2 regions of the Streptomyces sp. 3330 genome follow, and region 1 is predicted to be linked to the other one. Evidence: predicted binding sites of a transcription regulator. Region 1 holds the regulator's gene; the other holds the start of a gene.
The links. Region 1 encodes HspR, which represses chaperone genes until heat shock. Its sites were predicted from a motif close to TTGAGNNNNNNNNNCTCAA; they were not measured.
Positions count from the first base shown of each region.

Region 2: the regulator HspR is predicted to act here: its motif matches at 2,813-2,831, upstream of lon (endopeptidase La).

Region 1 covers NZ_JAVDVA010000008.1:4,174-12,181, reverse strand. Annotated here, with positions in the region: gene J2X68_RS15415 (WhiB family transcriptional regulator) at 1-1,030, shown strand, start outside; gene J2X68_RS15410 (hypothetical protein) at 1,075-1,332, shown strand; gene J2X68_RS15405 (hypothetical protein) at 1,552-1,947, opposite strand; gene J2X68_RS15400 (hypothetical protein) at 2,187-5,378, shown strand; gene J2X68_RS15395 (heat shock protein transcriptional repressor HspR) at 5,471-5,926, opposite strand; gene dnaJ (molecular chaperone DnaJ) at 5,932-7,107, opposite strand; gene grpE (nucleotide exchange factor GrpE) at 7,147-7,806, opposite strand; gene dnaK (molecular chaperone DnaK) at 7,803-8,008, opposite strand, start outside.
Region 2 covers NZ_JAVDVA010000009.1:127,019-135,026, reverse strand. Annotated here, with positions in the region: gene J2X68_RS17390 (MarR family transcriptional regulator) at 1-208, opposite strand, end outside; gene lon (endopeptidase La) at 376-2,790, opposite strand; gene J2X68_RS17380 (GNAT family N-acetyltransferase) at 2,993-3,649, shown strand; gene J2X68_RS17375 (DUF5954 family protein) at 3,781-4,800, shown strand; gene J2X68_RS17370 (rhomboid-like protein) at 4,896-5,762, opposite strand; gene J2X68_RS17365 (spermidine synthase) at 5,958-6,644, shown strand; gene J2X68_RS17360 (response regulator transcription factor) at 6,767-7,507, shown strand; gene J2X68_RS17355 (ATP-binding protein) at 7,504-8,008, shown strand, end outside.

The DNA.
Region 1 (8,008 bases):
CGACGCCGAGCACGGCCGGCCCACGCTGGAGCGAATCCTCGACGCGTTCGACGCACGCCAGGACCAACTGGCCAGGCAGCGAAGCGAGTTGCCCGCAATTCCCCGGCAGTTGCAGCAGCACACCACCACCTCACAGTCCGCCCACGGCGGGCAGAGACACTCCCACCCGCACGCAGACCCGGAAAGCAGGAGCGAGGACATGGCAGCGGCCGAGTCCGGGCAGCGGATCGCCTTCTCCTACGAGGATCCCGCCCAGGCCGTACGACAGGCTCTGCTGGCCCCTCTGGTCCGCTCGGCCCTGCCCACGCTCGCAGGCCTGGAGCAGCTGGCGACGATGCTGGCGAGCGTGCCTGGCGGCGAGATCGCGCCGGAGATGCCGGACACCCTCCGCGCCGCGCGGAAAGCCGTGGAGGCACTGGCTCCGCACGGCGGCCTGGGCTCCGGAGATTCCGCAGAGGCCGCCCCGGACGCCACCGGCCCCCTCCGCGCCCTCACCGGCTCGGTGTCCGTCGAACTCGCCACCACCGACCCGGTGGCGGCCCTGCGCCGCGACTTCCTGGAACCGCTGCTGCGCGAACTGGCCTCGTCTCTCGCCAACATAGAGAAGGTCGCGACCATGCTGGCCGCGACCGAGGCGCCGGCAGGCGGCGACGAGAACCACCTGGAGCCGATCCGCACCGCGCTGCAAGGCATCCGCGCGTGCCTCCCGCACCCGGCCCCGAACGGCAAGACCTCCACCGGCACGGGCCAGGCCGCCACCCTCGTGCCCTCCGGCGCCCCCAGCATCCGGGCGGCCGTGGAGACAGCGGTGTCGACCTTCCCCGGCCCCTTCTCCGCGCGGGACGTCTTGCGCGCCCTCCCGCCCGGCGTCTACGGCGACCCCTCGAAGACGATCAGCAACGTACTGTCCGCCCTCGTCAAGTCGGGCCGCCTTCAGCGCCTCGCCCGAGGCACGTACGCTCGCACCGTCGATGTCCCCATCGACGACGCTGTGGACGTCCCCGAGCAGGACGAGGCGAAAAGCGCCTGAGCCGGAACTGATCCGGACCGAGCCGGAAGGAACCCAGACCCCCGATGACCGAACCGACGCCGCCACCCCCCGCCACGGCGGACGCCCAGGTGCACGTCTTCTCCCCCAACGCCGGCCTGATCGACGGCGTCCCGGTCACCGCCCCGCCCTACGGCGACATCCAGGACGTCGTCCTGGCGATCCTCCAGCAACGCGCCCAGCAGCTCGGCGCCCCCACCCCGGCGACCATCACCGACAACCGCTACGGCGGCGCGATCCGCCTCCTGATCCACCCGGACGGCACGACGGAACAACTGGGCTGAGCGGCTTCGGTCTTGTTTCAGCGCGCAAGTCCTGTCGCAGGGGCACGCCAACAGGTCTCCCTCGGACCCTGCTGATCAACCCGGGGGTGTGAGTGATTCCCAGGTCGCCGGGTTCGACGGGTTCGACGGGTTCGACGGGACGTTCGTAGGCCGGTTCCAGTACTCACGTGAGAGGCCGCCACGGTCCGGCCGGCAGCCGGAAGCTTCCGGGGTGACCGGTCAGGCTCGGGGGCCGGTTTCCCCCGGCGGCGGGCTGACCTCGTCGATGTCGGCGAGGATCTGGCGCGTGAGGCGGAGTTCGATCTGCAGCATGTCGCGATCGAACTTGCCCCGGTCCTTCTCGTAGCGAGCCTTGCCCGCCTCCGAGGTGAAGGCCTCAGCGGGGACGGCGTCCTGGCCCGGAGGAATGAACTTCAGGACCTCCTCGACTGCGGCAACCGCATAGGCCAGCGCACCGCGATGCCTGTGGTGCTCGGACTCGGGCGTGTTGAGGATCTCCAGTCCCGCGCGGCGCGACACGTCGGACGCGACCTCGGCGAACTCACCGGGGTCGATGATCTCGGAGGGCTCGGTGCCGCCGAAGGCCGGCGGCGGCGGGGGAATCTCGTCGGCCATCAGGAAAGCGAAGTTCCGGTTGCGGCCGCACTGCGTGCACGGCCCCTCGTACACGGCGACGATGCCGTCACCGCGCTGCTCCAGGCGGTGCCGGCGGACGAAGTCGGAGCTCCCGCACTCGCATGGGTGCAGGTCCATGTACAGGTGCGCTTCGAGTGAGGAACGGGCTCTCAACATGGGATGATCCTAAGGTCTGTTGTGCGGTGTGCATCTGTACAGAGCCTGGGGGAGGGCATCACATGGACACATCGGCCGATCCGCAGATCGGCATGGGCGCGCTCCGCTCGGGCGGACCCGCGCAGCAACAGGATCTCGTGTGGGCCGCGAGGCGGGACATGGGCGCGGTGGCGGCCGTCGTCCTGGGGGACCGGCTGGCCTCCCTCACCCCGGCGCAGACCGAGGACGGGCGTCAGTACTTCGTGCTGCGGGACAGTCAGGGGGAGTCCGCCCAGATCTGGGTGGACGCCATTCCGCTGACGACAGGGGCGATCGCCGACACGGCGACGAACACCACCTCGCAGAACTACGTCATCCGTGTGTCCGACCGCCTTCCCACCGCGATGCTGGGACGAGTCCTCGCCCACGAACTCGGTGAGCTCGCCGCCGTGCGCGAACGCGCGGCCGACGGTGTGGTCCCCGTCCGGGACGACCTGTTGCGGGAGGGAGCGGAGCTCCCCGCACACCGTGAGCTGTCCGCCCCGGACAGGGGACGTATCGGGGAGCTCAACTGGCTCGCCGGGCAGAGCAGGGACACCGGCCTCTCCGCGCAGCAGCAGGGCGAGGCACGGGCGCAGTTCTCCGCACTGCTCGACCCGTACGGCCTCCGGCCCACTGCCGCTCCGAGCGACGAGGCGGCGTTCCGCGCCCAGGTGAAGGCGGCACGCGTCCGGTACCTGGTGTCGTACGCCTCGCTCTCCAGCGATTCGGTGAGTCTCCTCGAGGATCTCGCCCACCCCCTGGAGGACCTCTCCCCCGCCGACGCCGCCGCGCTCCAGGCGTCCCGGGACGCAGCGCTGCGGGCCGAGCGGCAGGTCGACGCGTTCATCGGGCGGCGCGACGTCACCATGCCCATGCCCGGCTACGACCAGAACGGGCTGCCGCTCCCCCGCGACGAGCTGGAGCCCGCCGCCGAGCGGTGGGCCGAGTACCGCGCCCAGGTCAGCGAGCGCACCGCACAGACGCTGGAAGGACAGCTCGCCCAGGGTCAACTCCCCCTGCGCAAGGTCGTGATCGGCGGCGGGGCGAGTCTCACCGGGCGGGACCCGGAAGCGCTGCTGGTGGACGGCGCGGGCCGCTGGCACCTGGACCCCGGCGCCGGGATCGTGCAGTCGGCGGATCAGGACCGCGACCTCGTGCAGTGGATGGGCGCCGACCCGTACTCGGCGGTCGAGGATCCCCGGCACCGCATCTCCATCCACGCCGTCCGCGTCTGGGAGGACCAGCTCGCCACACAGGGCGACGTGGTGAACGGCCACGCCCGGCTGCGTCTGGGGCAGAACGGCGAACTCCTCGCCGAAGTACGCACGTTGGGCGAGGACGGAGCCGAGAGCGCGACCCCCCTCTGGGTGGCCTGCGACGGCACCCCCAGCATCGCCACCGGCCTCACGCCGGAACTCGTGCCGGGAATGCCGCGCGGAGAGTTCGCCGTGGAGAGCCGCGGCGAAGCCGTCCGGCTGATCAGCGACCGGCTGCGCGAACTGGAGGCTCAGGGGTTCGCCGGTGCGGCCGAGATGAGCGCCTGGCTGACCCGGGCCGAGCGGGGCGGCACCGACGCCGGTACCGTGCTCGGCGCCCTGAACTCCTACGCGGAACTGAAGGACGCCCTCTCGGCCGGCCTGGGCGTCGCGGACCGGACGCGCATGGGCAACTGCTTCACCGCGCTCGAATCGACGCAGAAGTGGGAGGCGGCGCGCAAGGCCGCGGAGGGGCGGGCACTGCTGGGCGACGAGGTCGCCGAGAGCCGTTTCGACCCGCATGCCGCCCAGGAGTGGATCGTCGTGGGCTCCGGCGGAACGGCCGTCGCCAACGCGGAGATCATCCTGATCCAGAACCCCGACGCCCACGTCACGATCATCGGATCGAGGCCGCCGCCGGCGCTGCAGCACCAGGTCCAGTTCCCGGCGATGGAGGCGAAGTACGGCCACGGCGAAGGCGGCGAGAAGCGTCTGAGCTTCGTCGAGGCACGTGTCGGGGCCATCGAGACCTACCAGGACGAGAAGGGCGAGACCCGCTTCCAGGTCCCCTACGTGGAAAAGGGGACCAAGGAACCGAGGGTGGCCCGCAGCGACGGCTACGTCACCAGCCTCGGCCGCACCAACCCCCTGCCGCCCGCCCTCCAGGTCCTCGCCGACGAGGTCCGCGACCGGGGTGGGGAGATCTCCGGGGACCTGCTGTTCGACAAGGACGACCAGTACATCGGCTACGGGCTCACCTTCGCCGTGGACGGCAGGGAGCACCGCGTCGACGTGGACGGCGCGGCCTCCTGGCAGCTTCCACGCGAGGTATTCGCCCCGGAGTCGGGAATCCAGGCTGAGTTGAACGGGATGGGCGTCCGCGGTCTGCCCTCCGAGACCGGCAACGCGGCTCCCGGCTTCTCGCCCATCGCCCGCCAGAGCGCCCTGCGCGCACGCGCCGTCGCGGCGGCAGCGGCGGGCGACCCCGAAGCGGTACGACGCCTGTCGACGATCCCGGAACGCTGGCGACGCCCGGACCTGCGCCACGACCAGGATCACGACCAGACCCAGCCCCAGGCTCAGACCCCGGACGCGGGCAAGAGCACAGGTACGGGCACAGGTACGGGCACGGGCACGGGCACGGGCACGGATGCAGGCGTAACCACACGGACCGGCACGGAGGCGCCCCCGCCGGCGGCGGCCACGGGCGGCCTCACCCCGCACCAGGAGAAGCCCCAGCCCGCACCGGAACGGGCACAGGAGCGGGAGCAGGAACGGCAACGGGCACAGGAGCGGGAGCAGGAACGGCAACGGGCACAAGAGCGGGAACAGGAACAGGAACGGGGACAGGAACCGGACCGGGAACGAGAGCCGGGCACGGAGCCCGCCCCCACCCCCGAATCGGGCACAGCCCCGGGCCCGTCCCCGACGACGAGCCCGTCACCGTCCTCGCCCCCGGCGACAACCCCGACCCCGGCACCGGGACCCGCATCGGCCCCGGCGCCGTCCCCGGCTCCGACGACACCCCCGGCACCCCCGGCACCCCCGGCACCCCCGGCACCCCCGGCACCCTCACCCACGCCTACATCCACACCCGCACCGGCCCCGTCTCCCGCGCCGGACATCCCCGGCTCCCACCTGTGGCAGATGGGCGTGCCCCGGGGCGGCGGCACCCGGCCCCCCGCTCCCGTCCAGAAACCGGAGCAGCGGCCGCCGGGGCACGAGCGGCCGGAGCCGGGCGTCGACATGGGCGAGTGACGGCCGGAGAGGACGAGGAGGGCCGTACAGAACGAGGCAGGGGCCGGAGACGAATCTCCGGCCCCTGCCTCGTTCTTACGGCTTCTGGGATCTCAGTCGGACGACGGCTGCTGCCGCTTCGGCCGCCAGACCACCAACGCGCTGGTCTGCTGCACCTCCTGGTACGGCACCAGGTCCCGCCGGTAGGAGGCGTGCACCGCCGCTTCCCGCTGCTGCATCGCCGCGGCCGCGCCGTCCAGCGCGGCCTCCAGCTCCGCCGCCCTGGCCTGGAGCGCGGCCACCTGGTTCTCCAGCTCGATGATCCGCTTGATGCCGGCCAGGTTGATGCCCTCGTCCTGGGACAGGGCCTGCACCGTGCGCAGCAGCTCGATGTCACGGGCCGAGTAGCGGCGTCCACGGCCGGCGGTGCGGTCGGGGGAGACGAGACCCAGGCGGTCGTACTGGCGCAGTGTCTGCGGATGCAGGCCCGAGAGCTGGGCCGCCACCGAGATGACGTAGACCGGAGTCTCCTGAGTCAGTTCATACGGGTTACGCCGACGGCCGTCCATCACTCTCATGCTCCCTTCGCGGCCTCGAACAGCTCCGCCCGCGGGTCCTCGCCCGCGGTCGCCTCGCGATACGCCTCCAGCGCCTCACGAGCCTTCCCCGACAAGTCCTTCGGAACACTCACCTCGACGGTGACCAGCAGGTCGCCGCGGGTGCCGTCCTTGCGGACCGCGCCCTTGCCCCGCGCCCGCATGGTGCGGCCGTTGGGCGTGCCGGGCGGAAGCTTCAAGGTCAGGGACGGCCCGCCGAGCGTCGGCACCTTGATCTCGCCGCCGAGTGCGGCCTCGGTGAAGGTCACCGGCACGGTCACCGTGAGGTTGTCCTCCTTGCGGCCGAACACCGGGTGGGCGCCGACGTGGACGACGACGTACAGGTCGCCCGCCGGGCCGCCGCGCTCGCCCGGGGCGCCCTTGCCACGCAGCCGGATGCGCTGGCCGTCGGTCACCCCCGCCGGGATGCGGACCTGCATGGTCCTCGACGACTTCGCGCGGCCGCTGCCCTTGCAGTCCAGGCAGGGATGCTCGGCGATCAGGCCGCGGCCCTTGCAGTCCGGGCAGGGGTCGGTCAGCGAGAAGCCGCCTCCCGAGCCCCTCGCCACCTGGCCCGTGCCCACGCAGGTGGGGCACACGCGCGGGGTGCCGTTCTTGTCGCCCGTTCCCGAACACGCCTTGCAGGGGGCCTGCGAGGACATGCGCAGCGGGACCGTCGCGCCCTCGATCGCCTCCGTGAAGGTCAGGGTGACCTCGGTGTCGATGTCCTGGCCGCGCCGGGGCTGGGTACGGGTCGTGCCGGGGCCGCCGCGGTTGAACAGGCCGCCGAACACGTCCCCGATGCCGCCGCCGAAGCCGCCCTGGGCGCCACCGCCCTGGGCGCCGCCTCCGAAGAGGTCGCCCAGGTCGAAGTTGAAGTTGCCGCCGGCGCCCGGGCCCGGGCGGAATCCGCCGTTGCCGAAGAGGGCGCGGGCCTCGTCGTACTCCTTGCGCTTCTTGGGGTCACCGAGGACGTCGTTCGCCTCGGAGATCTCCTTGAAGCGCTCCTCCGCCTTGGCGTTGCCCTTGTTGGCGTCCGGGTGGAACTCGCGGGCGAGCTTCCGGTACGCCTTCTTGATCTCGGCCTCGGTGGCGTCCTTGGGGACGCCGAGGACTTTGTAGAAGTCCTTCTCGACGAAGTCCTTGGTGCTCATCCTCGACGTCCCTCCTCCCCATCGCTCATCCGATCGAGCTCAGCCCTCGTCCGGGCCACCGCTCTCCTTGTCGTCGGCCGCCTCGGCGGCCTCGTCGGCCTTCGCCGCCTGCGCGCCGGGCTGCGGTTCGGCGACGGCCACCCGCGCGGGGCGGATGGTGCGCTCGCCGATCCGATACCCGGGCTGAAGGATCGCCACGCACGTCGTCTCGGTGACGTCCGGCGCGTAGCTGTGCATCAAGGCCTCGTGGATCGTCGGGTCGAAGGGCTCGCCCTCCTTGCCGAACTGCTGGAGGCCCATCTTGGCCGCGACGGTCTCCAGCGATTCGCCCACCGACTTGAAGCCGCCGACGAACTCGCCGTGTTCCCGCGCGCGGCCGATGTCGTCGAGCACGGGCAGGAGCTCGGTCAGGAGGTTCGCGACGGCGATCTCCTTGACCGCGATCCGGTCGCGCTCGACCCGGCGGCGGTAGTTCTGGTACTCGGCCTGGAGGCGCTGGAGGTCCGCGGTGCGCTCACCCAGAGCGGTGCGCACCTGGTCCAGCTGGGCCACCAGACCGGCTGTCTGGTTCGCGTCCCCGTCCGGGGCCGCCCCCGCCGCCGAAGCGGGGGAGGGCGCGGCCTTCGGCTCGGCGTCTTCAGGGGTGGCGCCGGAGGGGACGTCGGGCTTCTCCTCGAAGCCCGGGGTCTCCTCCGTCACGCGGCACCGTCCTTGCGCTCGTCGTCCACGATCTCGGCGTCCACGACGTCGTCGTCCGCCTTCGGCGCGTCGGCCTTGGGCGCGTCGGCGCCCTGACCGGCCTGGGCGTCGGCGTACATGGCCTGGCCGACCTTCTGCGAGACCGCGGCGACCTTCTCGGTGGCGGTGCGGATCTCGGCGGTGTCCTCGCCCTTGAGCGCGG
Region 2 (8,008 bases), on a different contig from region 1:
CCTCCAGCCGGACGAGGAGGCCGTAGGCGGCGGACTCCAGGTCCGGGTGGACCTCGCGGGCCATCTCCCCCTGGTTGGCGCGGGCCCGGCGCAGCAGCACCGTGAGCTCCCGCTCCAGGGAGAGGAACTCCCGGTCGCCCTGCTCCACCCCGCGCGACGACGTGCCGGACCCGCTCTCGCGTCCGTCGTCGTTCGTGTCCTCGTGCACGTCAGCACCCCTGATCTCGCCGGTCGCCGGTCGTCGACGCGGCTCTTCAGTATTTCGCAGGCGGGGACCCGCGGCGCTGCCCAGGCCCCGGCGCGGGTCCGCGGCGGAGCCGGGAAGGCCCGGGCCTCCCTCACGGGACCCGGGCCTTCCCCTTCCGGTCGCGTCCGTCACGCCGCGACCGGAACCTCCGGCGCCGCGCCGTTCGTGGCGGGCGCGAGCGCCAGTTCCAGGACCTGGCGGACGTCGGTGACGGCGTGGACGTCGAGCTTGTCCAGCACCTCCGCCGGGACGTCGTCCAGGTCGGGCTCGTTGCGCTTGGGGATGACGACGGTCGTCACGCCCGCCCGGTGCGCCGCGAGCAGCTTCTGCTTCACCCCGCCGATCGGCAGGACCCGGCCGGTCAGCGAGACCTCGCCGGTCATCGCCACATCCGTGCGGACGAGCCGGCCGGACAGCAGGGACGCGAGGGCCGTCGTCATCGTGACGCCGGCGCTCGGGCCGTCCTTCGGGACCGAGCCCGCCGGGAAGTGGATGTGCACGCCCCGGTCCTTGAGGTCGCCCACCGGCAGCTCCAGTTCGGCGCCGTGACTGCGCAGGAAGCTGAGCGCGATCTGCGCCGACTCCTTCATCACGTCACCGAGCTGACCGGTCAGGGTCAGGCCCGCCGCGCCGGTCTCCGGGTCGGCCAGCGACGCCTCGACGAAGAGGACGTCACCGCCGGCGCCGGTGACCGCGAGACCGGTCGCGACACCGGGCACGGCGGTCCGGCGCTCGGCCGGGTCCTGGGCCGACTCGGGCACGTGGTGCGGCCGGCCGATGAGGGCGCGCAGGTCCTCGTCCCGGACCGTGAACGGCAGCTTCCGCTCACCGAGTTCGTGCTGGGCCGCGACCTTGCGCAGCAGCCGCGCGATGGACCGCTCCAGGGTGCGCACCCCCGCCTCGCGGGTGTACTCGCCGGCGAGCTTGCGCAGCGCGCTCTCGTCGAGGGCCACCTCGTCCTCGTCCAGGCCCGCCCGCTCCAGCTGGCGCGGGAGCAGGTGGTCGCGGGCGATGACGACCTTCTCGTCCTCCGTGTAGCCGTCGAGGCGGACCAGCTCCATCCGGTCGAGCAGGGCCTCCGGGATGGCTTCGAGCACGTTGGCGGTGGCGAGGAACACCACGTCCGACAGGTCGAGCTCGACCTCCAGGTAGTGGTCGCGGAACGTGTGGTTCTGCGCCGGGTCCAGCACCTCCAGCAGGGCGGCCGCCGGGTCGCCCCGGTAGTCGGATCCCACCTTGTCGATCTCGTCGAGGAGCACCACCGGGTTCAGCGACCCGGCCTCCTTGATCGCCCGCACGATGCGGCCGGGCAGCGCGCCGACGTAGGTGCGGCGGTGGCCGCGGATCTCGGCCTCGTCGCGGACGCCGCCGAGGGCGACGCGGACGAACTTGCGGCCCATGGCGTGGGCGACGGACTCGCCGAGGCTGGTCTTGCCGACGCCGGGCGGGCCGACGAGCGCGAGCACGGCGCCGCCGCGCCGTCCGCCCACGACGCCCAGGCCGCGCTCGCCGCGCCGCTTGCGCACCGCGAGGTACTCGGTGATCCGCTCCTTCACGTCGTCGAGGCCGGCGTGCTCGGCGTCGAGGACGGCGCGGGCTCCCTGGATGTCGTAGCGGTCCTCGGTCCGCTCGTTCCACGGCAGTTCGAGGACGGTGTCCAGCCAGGTGCGGATCCAGGAGCCCTCGGGCGACTGGTCGCTGGACCGCTCCAGCTTGTCGACCTCCTTGAGGGCGGCCTCGCGGACCTTCCCGGGCAGGTCGGCGGCCTCGACGCGGGCGCGGTAGTCGTCGGACTCCTCGCCCTCCTGCTCGCCGTTGAGCTCGCGCAGTTCCTTGCGCACGGCCTCCAGCTGGCGCCGCAGGAGGAATTCGCGCTGCTGCTTGTCGACGCCCTCCTGGACGTCCTTGGCGATGGTCTCGGCCACGTCCTGCTCGGCGAGGTGGTCGCGCAGCTGCTGGGTGGCGAGCTTCAGGCGGGCCACCGGGTCGGCGGTCTCCAGGAGCTCCACCTTCTGCTCGGTGGTCAGGAACGGCGAGTAGCCGGAGTTGTCGGCGAGCGCGGAGACGTCGTCGATGGCCTGGACGCGGTCGACGACCTGCCAGGCGCCGCGCTTGCGCAGCCAGGCGGTGGCGAGCGCCTTGTACTCCTTGACGAGTTCGGCGACATGACCGGGCAGCGGCTCGGGAACGGTCCGGTCGACCTTCGTCCCCTCGACCCACAGGGCCGCGCCGGGCCCGGTGGTCCCGGCGCCGATCCGGACCCGGCTGCGGCCGCGGATGAGCGCGCCCGGGTCGCCGTCGGCCAGCCGGCCGACCTGCTCGACGGTGCCGAGGACACCGGTGGCGGCGTAGGCGCCGTCGATGCGCGGGACCAGGAGTACCTGGGGCTTGCCCGGTGTTGAACGGGCTGCGGCCTGGGCGGCTTCCACCGCGGCGCGCACATCGGTGTCGTTGAGGTCCAGCGGAACCACCATGCCGGGGAGCACGACCTCCTCGTCGAGAGGCAGCACGGGCAGGGTGAGCGGAGTGGACGTCGATGCCATGATCTCCCCTTAGGCAGTCAAGTTGAGCTATGCCGACTCAATGCACCTGAGCCATGGAATGTTCCCCACGACCGGACACGTTCGCTGTGGGCGATCACGGCTGTCCCGGCGGGCCGCGTCGGACATACGCTCGTACGTAAGAGGCAAACAAGTTAAGTGCCGCTTACATTTCGTGTCATTCACCTTTTCTCAGGGGGCTCCTGTGGATCGTCTCGTCCGCGCGTGGGTGGAGGGATGGGTCGTGTCGCGGGGTGCGGCTCCACCGGTGGCCGAGCCCTGGGGCTGGTCGGTGGACGTGGGAACGGGCCTCCCTCACGTCACCCGGCAGGTGCTCCGCGCGACGGGCGACGCGGTGACGGAGCCGGTCGTGCGGAAGGTGGCGGGCGCGGTGACCGGGGCCGGGGTCTGGCTGAAGGTGTTCGCCGACCCGGCGGTGGTCGGGCCCTGGCTGGGACCCGGCTGGTGGGTCGACCCCGAGCCCGGCTTCCTGATGACGGCGCCGCTCCCGGACGTCCCGCCCGGCCCCGCCCCCGACGGCTACCGGATCCGCACCTGGTCGCGGGGCGGGGTGACCCGCACCATGATCGCCGCGGCGGACGGCTCGCTCGCCGCGCGCGGGCAGATCGCCCCGACCGGCGCGACGGCGGTCGTCGACCAGGTCGAGACCTCCCCCCGCCACCGCCGGCGCGGGCTCGGCGCCCTCGTCATGCGCACCCTGCAGCACGCGGCGCTCGCCCAGGGCGCCCGGACGGGCGTACTGGGGGCCACCCCGGAGGGGCGGGCACTGTACGAGTCGCTGGGCTGGCGTGTCGAGTCCTCGCTGACCAGCGCCAAGTTCACGGGCGACCCACAGCGGTGACGTCCGGCGGCCGAGAGGGCGCACCCCTCGGTGCCGCACAACGGGGCACGCCCCCCGCGCCCCCTCTCCGTACCCCGCCCACTTCCGGCATTCACCCCGAAGTCGCCCGACGCCGCGACCACAATGCGCGTATGACCGATGACTGGAAGCGACGTCTCGACGCCCTCCACGCCGACCTGGTCCGCCGTGACGACCCCGTCGCGTGGGTCACGGAAGCGGACGCCGTCGACGCATCGCGCCGCTATCCGCACATCGCGCTGCGCGGGCCCGTCTTCGGTGTCGCCGCGCAGGACCGGGCGGCCGCCGAACCGGGCTGGCGGCTGCTGAAGCCGGTGGTGGACGGCATGCCCCAGCAGGCCCGGGACGGGCTCAACTCGCACCTGTGGTTCACGGCGAAGGACGGCACCGACGACCCGGCCGCCCGGCGCGAGCTGCTGGCGGCCGTGGCCGTGCTGGAGCGGGCCCCGGCCGACGAGGTGGAGGCGCTGGGCGTGCGCTACCGGGTGGTGCGCGGCGACGAGTTCGCCCGGAGCGGCGACGGCGGTCTGGAGCCGCCCCGGCCCACCGACCCGGAGCCCGTGAGCCCGTCCTGGGAGGACCCGGGCGCCGCCCCCTCGCCCGACGTGGGCTACGTCCTGGACCCCGACCGGGACGAGGGCCCGATGGCGGGCGCCCTCCGGCTGGGTCTGCGCGACTTCACGTACACCGGCGCCCGCTTCCCCGCCGACGTGCGCGCGGACTCCGAGTGGGCGGCCCGGACGCACCCGGACGTGGTGCGGCTGCCCGTCGGCTACTCGGTGGCCGAACGCGACGGGTCCGGCTGGACGCCGTGCGGCTCCCTGGCGTCGACCCCGCACGAGGCGCGCCGCTCGCTGTACGAGGGCATGGCCCGCGTCTGGGCGATGCTCTACCGCTTCGACGAGCGCAAGAAGGCCCTGTACGCGCGGGCCGCGGAGGCGTTCCGGGCGGCCGGGCGGGCCGACGAGGCGAGCGTCGAGGACCGCCTGTTCCGGATCTGCCGCGTCGAGCGGATGGTCCGCCTGGGCCCCGACGGCCCCGAGCCGCCCCGCCCGTCGGACCTCGACGAGTACGGCCCCATGAAGCTCCACCCGACCCTGCTCACGGACGGCACGGTCCAGTACGACGACTGACCGGGGTCACCCGGCGCCGACCCGCCGCCGGAACGCGGTTCGGCGACCGGAGCACCGTCCAGCGGCCGAGGTGCCGTCCAGCGGACGGGACGCGGTCAAGCAGCCGGAGCCCCGCCCCGGGGACGGGAGGCCGCCCGGGCCCGCGGCAGGCGCCGCAGCCACGGCCAGGTGCCGACGCCGATCACCAGCGCGATCAGGTGCCCCCAGTTCGTCATCGGGTCGGTGAAGGCGATCAGGTCCTGGAGCAGCATCCCGCCGAAGGCGGCGAGCAGCGGCCGGCGCAGCCACGGCCCGAGCAGGCCCGCCAGCGCGCCCACGCTCGCGGCGACGCCGAAGCTGATGCCGTAGTCGAGGCGGTGCAGCGAACTGTCGGGCAACCGGCCGGCGAGCACGGCCAGACCCACCGGGACCTCGGTCGCGAGGGTGGCCAGCACATGCCCGAGCAGGAACACGACGGCCGTGCGGGCGCCGCCTATGCGCCGCTCCAGCGTCACCAGGACGGCCAGGAATCCGAGCGTGAAGGGAGAGGCGAAGCCGCCCGCCACCCACAGCGCGCTGGCCAGCAGCACCAGCACGGGTGTCCGCACCAGATGCGCGACGTCGGTGCTGGAGCCCTGGTGCAGGGTGTGCACGAGGCCGGGTCCGGCGTGCGCGGTGACGTACGAGGTGACGGCGAGGACGGCCGCGTAGGCGAGGGTGAAGGGAGCGGGGATCCGGCACCGGCGGCGGGTGGCCGCCCCGGCGGACGGTCCGACGGGCGATGCGGCGGGCGATGCGACGGACGGCCCGGCCGGCGTTCCGGCGGAGGGCTCGACAGGCGATACGGCGGAGGGCTCGACGAGCGGGTCGGGCGGCACGACGGGCGGCTCGGGGCGAGGCGGGGTGCGCTGGCCCGGGATGCCGTCCAGCAGCCCGGACGCGTCGGGCGGGGACGGGCTCGTGGGCGCTGCCGTGCGTTCCACCGTGAGGCGCTCCTTCCGTTGCACCCCACCCTTCGCGCCGTGCCGGTCCGCTGTCTGTGACCGACGCCACGCCTGGGCCGATTCACAGAAAGCTCCGATACTTCTCCCAGCCGTTCCGAACCGATGTGCGTCAACCTCATCCCGCGCCCACGGAAATCCCTCAACAAACCGTCAGGGAAATGCCAGGATGGGCCGATGCCCATCCCGTACGACATCCCCGACGCGCCCGAGGTGCTGGACCGTCGCGAGGGCCCCTACGGTGAGGTCGTCCTGCGCCGGCACGGGGAGTTGCTCCAGATCATCGCCAACGGCTGCTTCCTGATGGACACCTCGGACGGCCGCTCGGAACGGCTCCTGGTCGACGCCGCGCTCTCCGCGCTGGACGACCGCCCCTCGCCCGCGCTGCTGATCGGCGGCCTCGGCGTCGGCTTCTCGCTCGCGCACGCCGCCGCCGATCCGCGCTGGGGCGGCGTCACGGTCGTGGAGCGCGAGCGCGCCGTCATCGACTGGCATCTCGACGGCCCGCTGGCCGCCGTCTCCGGGGAGGCGCTCGCCGATCCCCGGACGAAGATCGTCGCAGCGGATCTGCTCGACTACGTCAATGAGACATGCGACACGTTCGACGCGGTGTGCCTCGACATCGACAACGGACCCGACTGGACCGTCACCGAAGGCAACGAAAGCCTCTATTCGACGGCCGGACTCGCAAGCTGCGCCCGGGTGTTGAGACCCGGTGGGGTGCTGGCCGTATGGTCGGCCCGGCCCTCTCCGGAATTCGAGGGAACCATGGGGAATGCCGGGTTCCAACAGGTGCGTACCGAAGAGATCCCGGTTGCCCGAGGCGTGCCGGACGTCGTCCACCTCGCCGTCCGACCTGGATAGCAAACCCGTGGTGACTCCCCGTACGCTGCACCCCTGACGCCGATCATTTACGCGTCAACCGCAGTCATGCGCAGACAAGGGATCACCCCACTGGTTCCGGAAAGCACACTCAGGGGCGGGCGATGGAGCAGACACACACCGCACACAACAGCACGGCGACGGCGACGCCGGGCGCGCAGCGGCGCGTCCTGGTCGTCGAGGACGACCCGACGATCGTCGACGCCATCGCGGCCCGCCTGCGCGCCGAGGGATTCCTCGTGCAAACGGCGGGCGACGGCCCGGCGGCCGTCGACACCGCCGAGGCCTGGCAGCCCGATCTGCTGATCCTCGACATCATGCTGCCCGGCTTCGACGGTCTGGAGGTCTGCCGTCGTGTGCAGGCCGCCCGTCCGGTGCCGGTGCTCATGCTCACCGCGCGCGACGACGAGACCGACATGCTGGTCGGGCTCGGCGTGGGCGCCGACGACTACATGACCAAGCCGTTCTCCATGCGGGAGCTGGCGGCACGCGTGCACGTGCTGCTGCGCCGGGTGGAGCGGGCCGCGATCGCGGCGACGACCCCGCGCAGCGGGATCCTGCGGCTCGGCGAGCTCGAGATCGACCACGCGCAGCGCCGGGTGCGGGTGCGCTCGGAGGACGTGCATCTCACGCCGACCGAGTTCGACCTGCTGGTCTGCCTGGCGAACACCCCGCGCGCGGTGCTCTCCCGTGAGCAGCTCCTCGCGGAGGTCTGGGACTGGGCGGACGCCTCCGGCACCCGTACCGTCGACAGCCACATCAAGGCGCTGCGGCGGAAGATCGGCGCCGAGCGGATCCGCACGGTGCACGGCGTGGGCTACGCGCTGGAGACCCCGACGCCATGAGCCCCGGGCCGGACGGACCGAGAAGCCCCGGGGAACCCTGGGGCCGTGTACGCCCGTTCTCGATCAAGACCAAGCTGGGTGCGCTCGTCGTCATCTCGGTACTGATCACCACGGGTCTGTCGATGATCGCGGTGCACACCAAGACGGAGCTCCGCTTCATCACGGTCTTCTCGATGATCGCCACACTGCTGATCACGCAGTTCGTGGCGCATTCGCTCACCGCCCCGCTGGACGAGATGAACACGGTCGCCCGGTCCATCTCGCACGGCGACTACACCCGCCGGGTGAGCGAGAACCGCCGCGACGAGCTGGGCGACCTGGCCCAGACGATCAATGTCATGGCGGACGAGCTGGAGGCGCAGGACCGGCAGCGCAAGGAGCTCGTGGCCAACGTCTCGCACGAGCTGCGCACGCCCATCGCCGGCCTGCGCGCCGTCCTGGAGAACGTCGTCGACGGCATCGCCGAGGCGGACCCCGAGACGATGCGCACCGCCCTGAAGC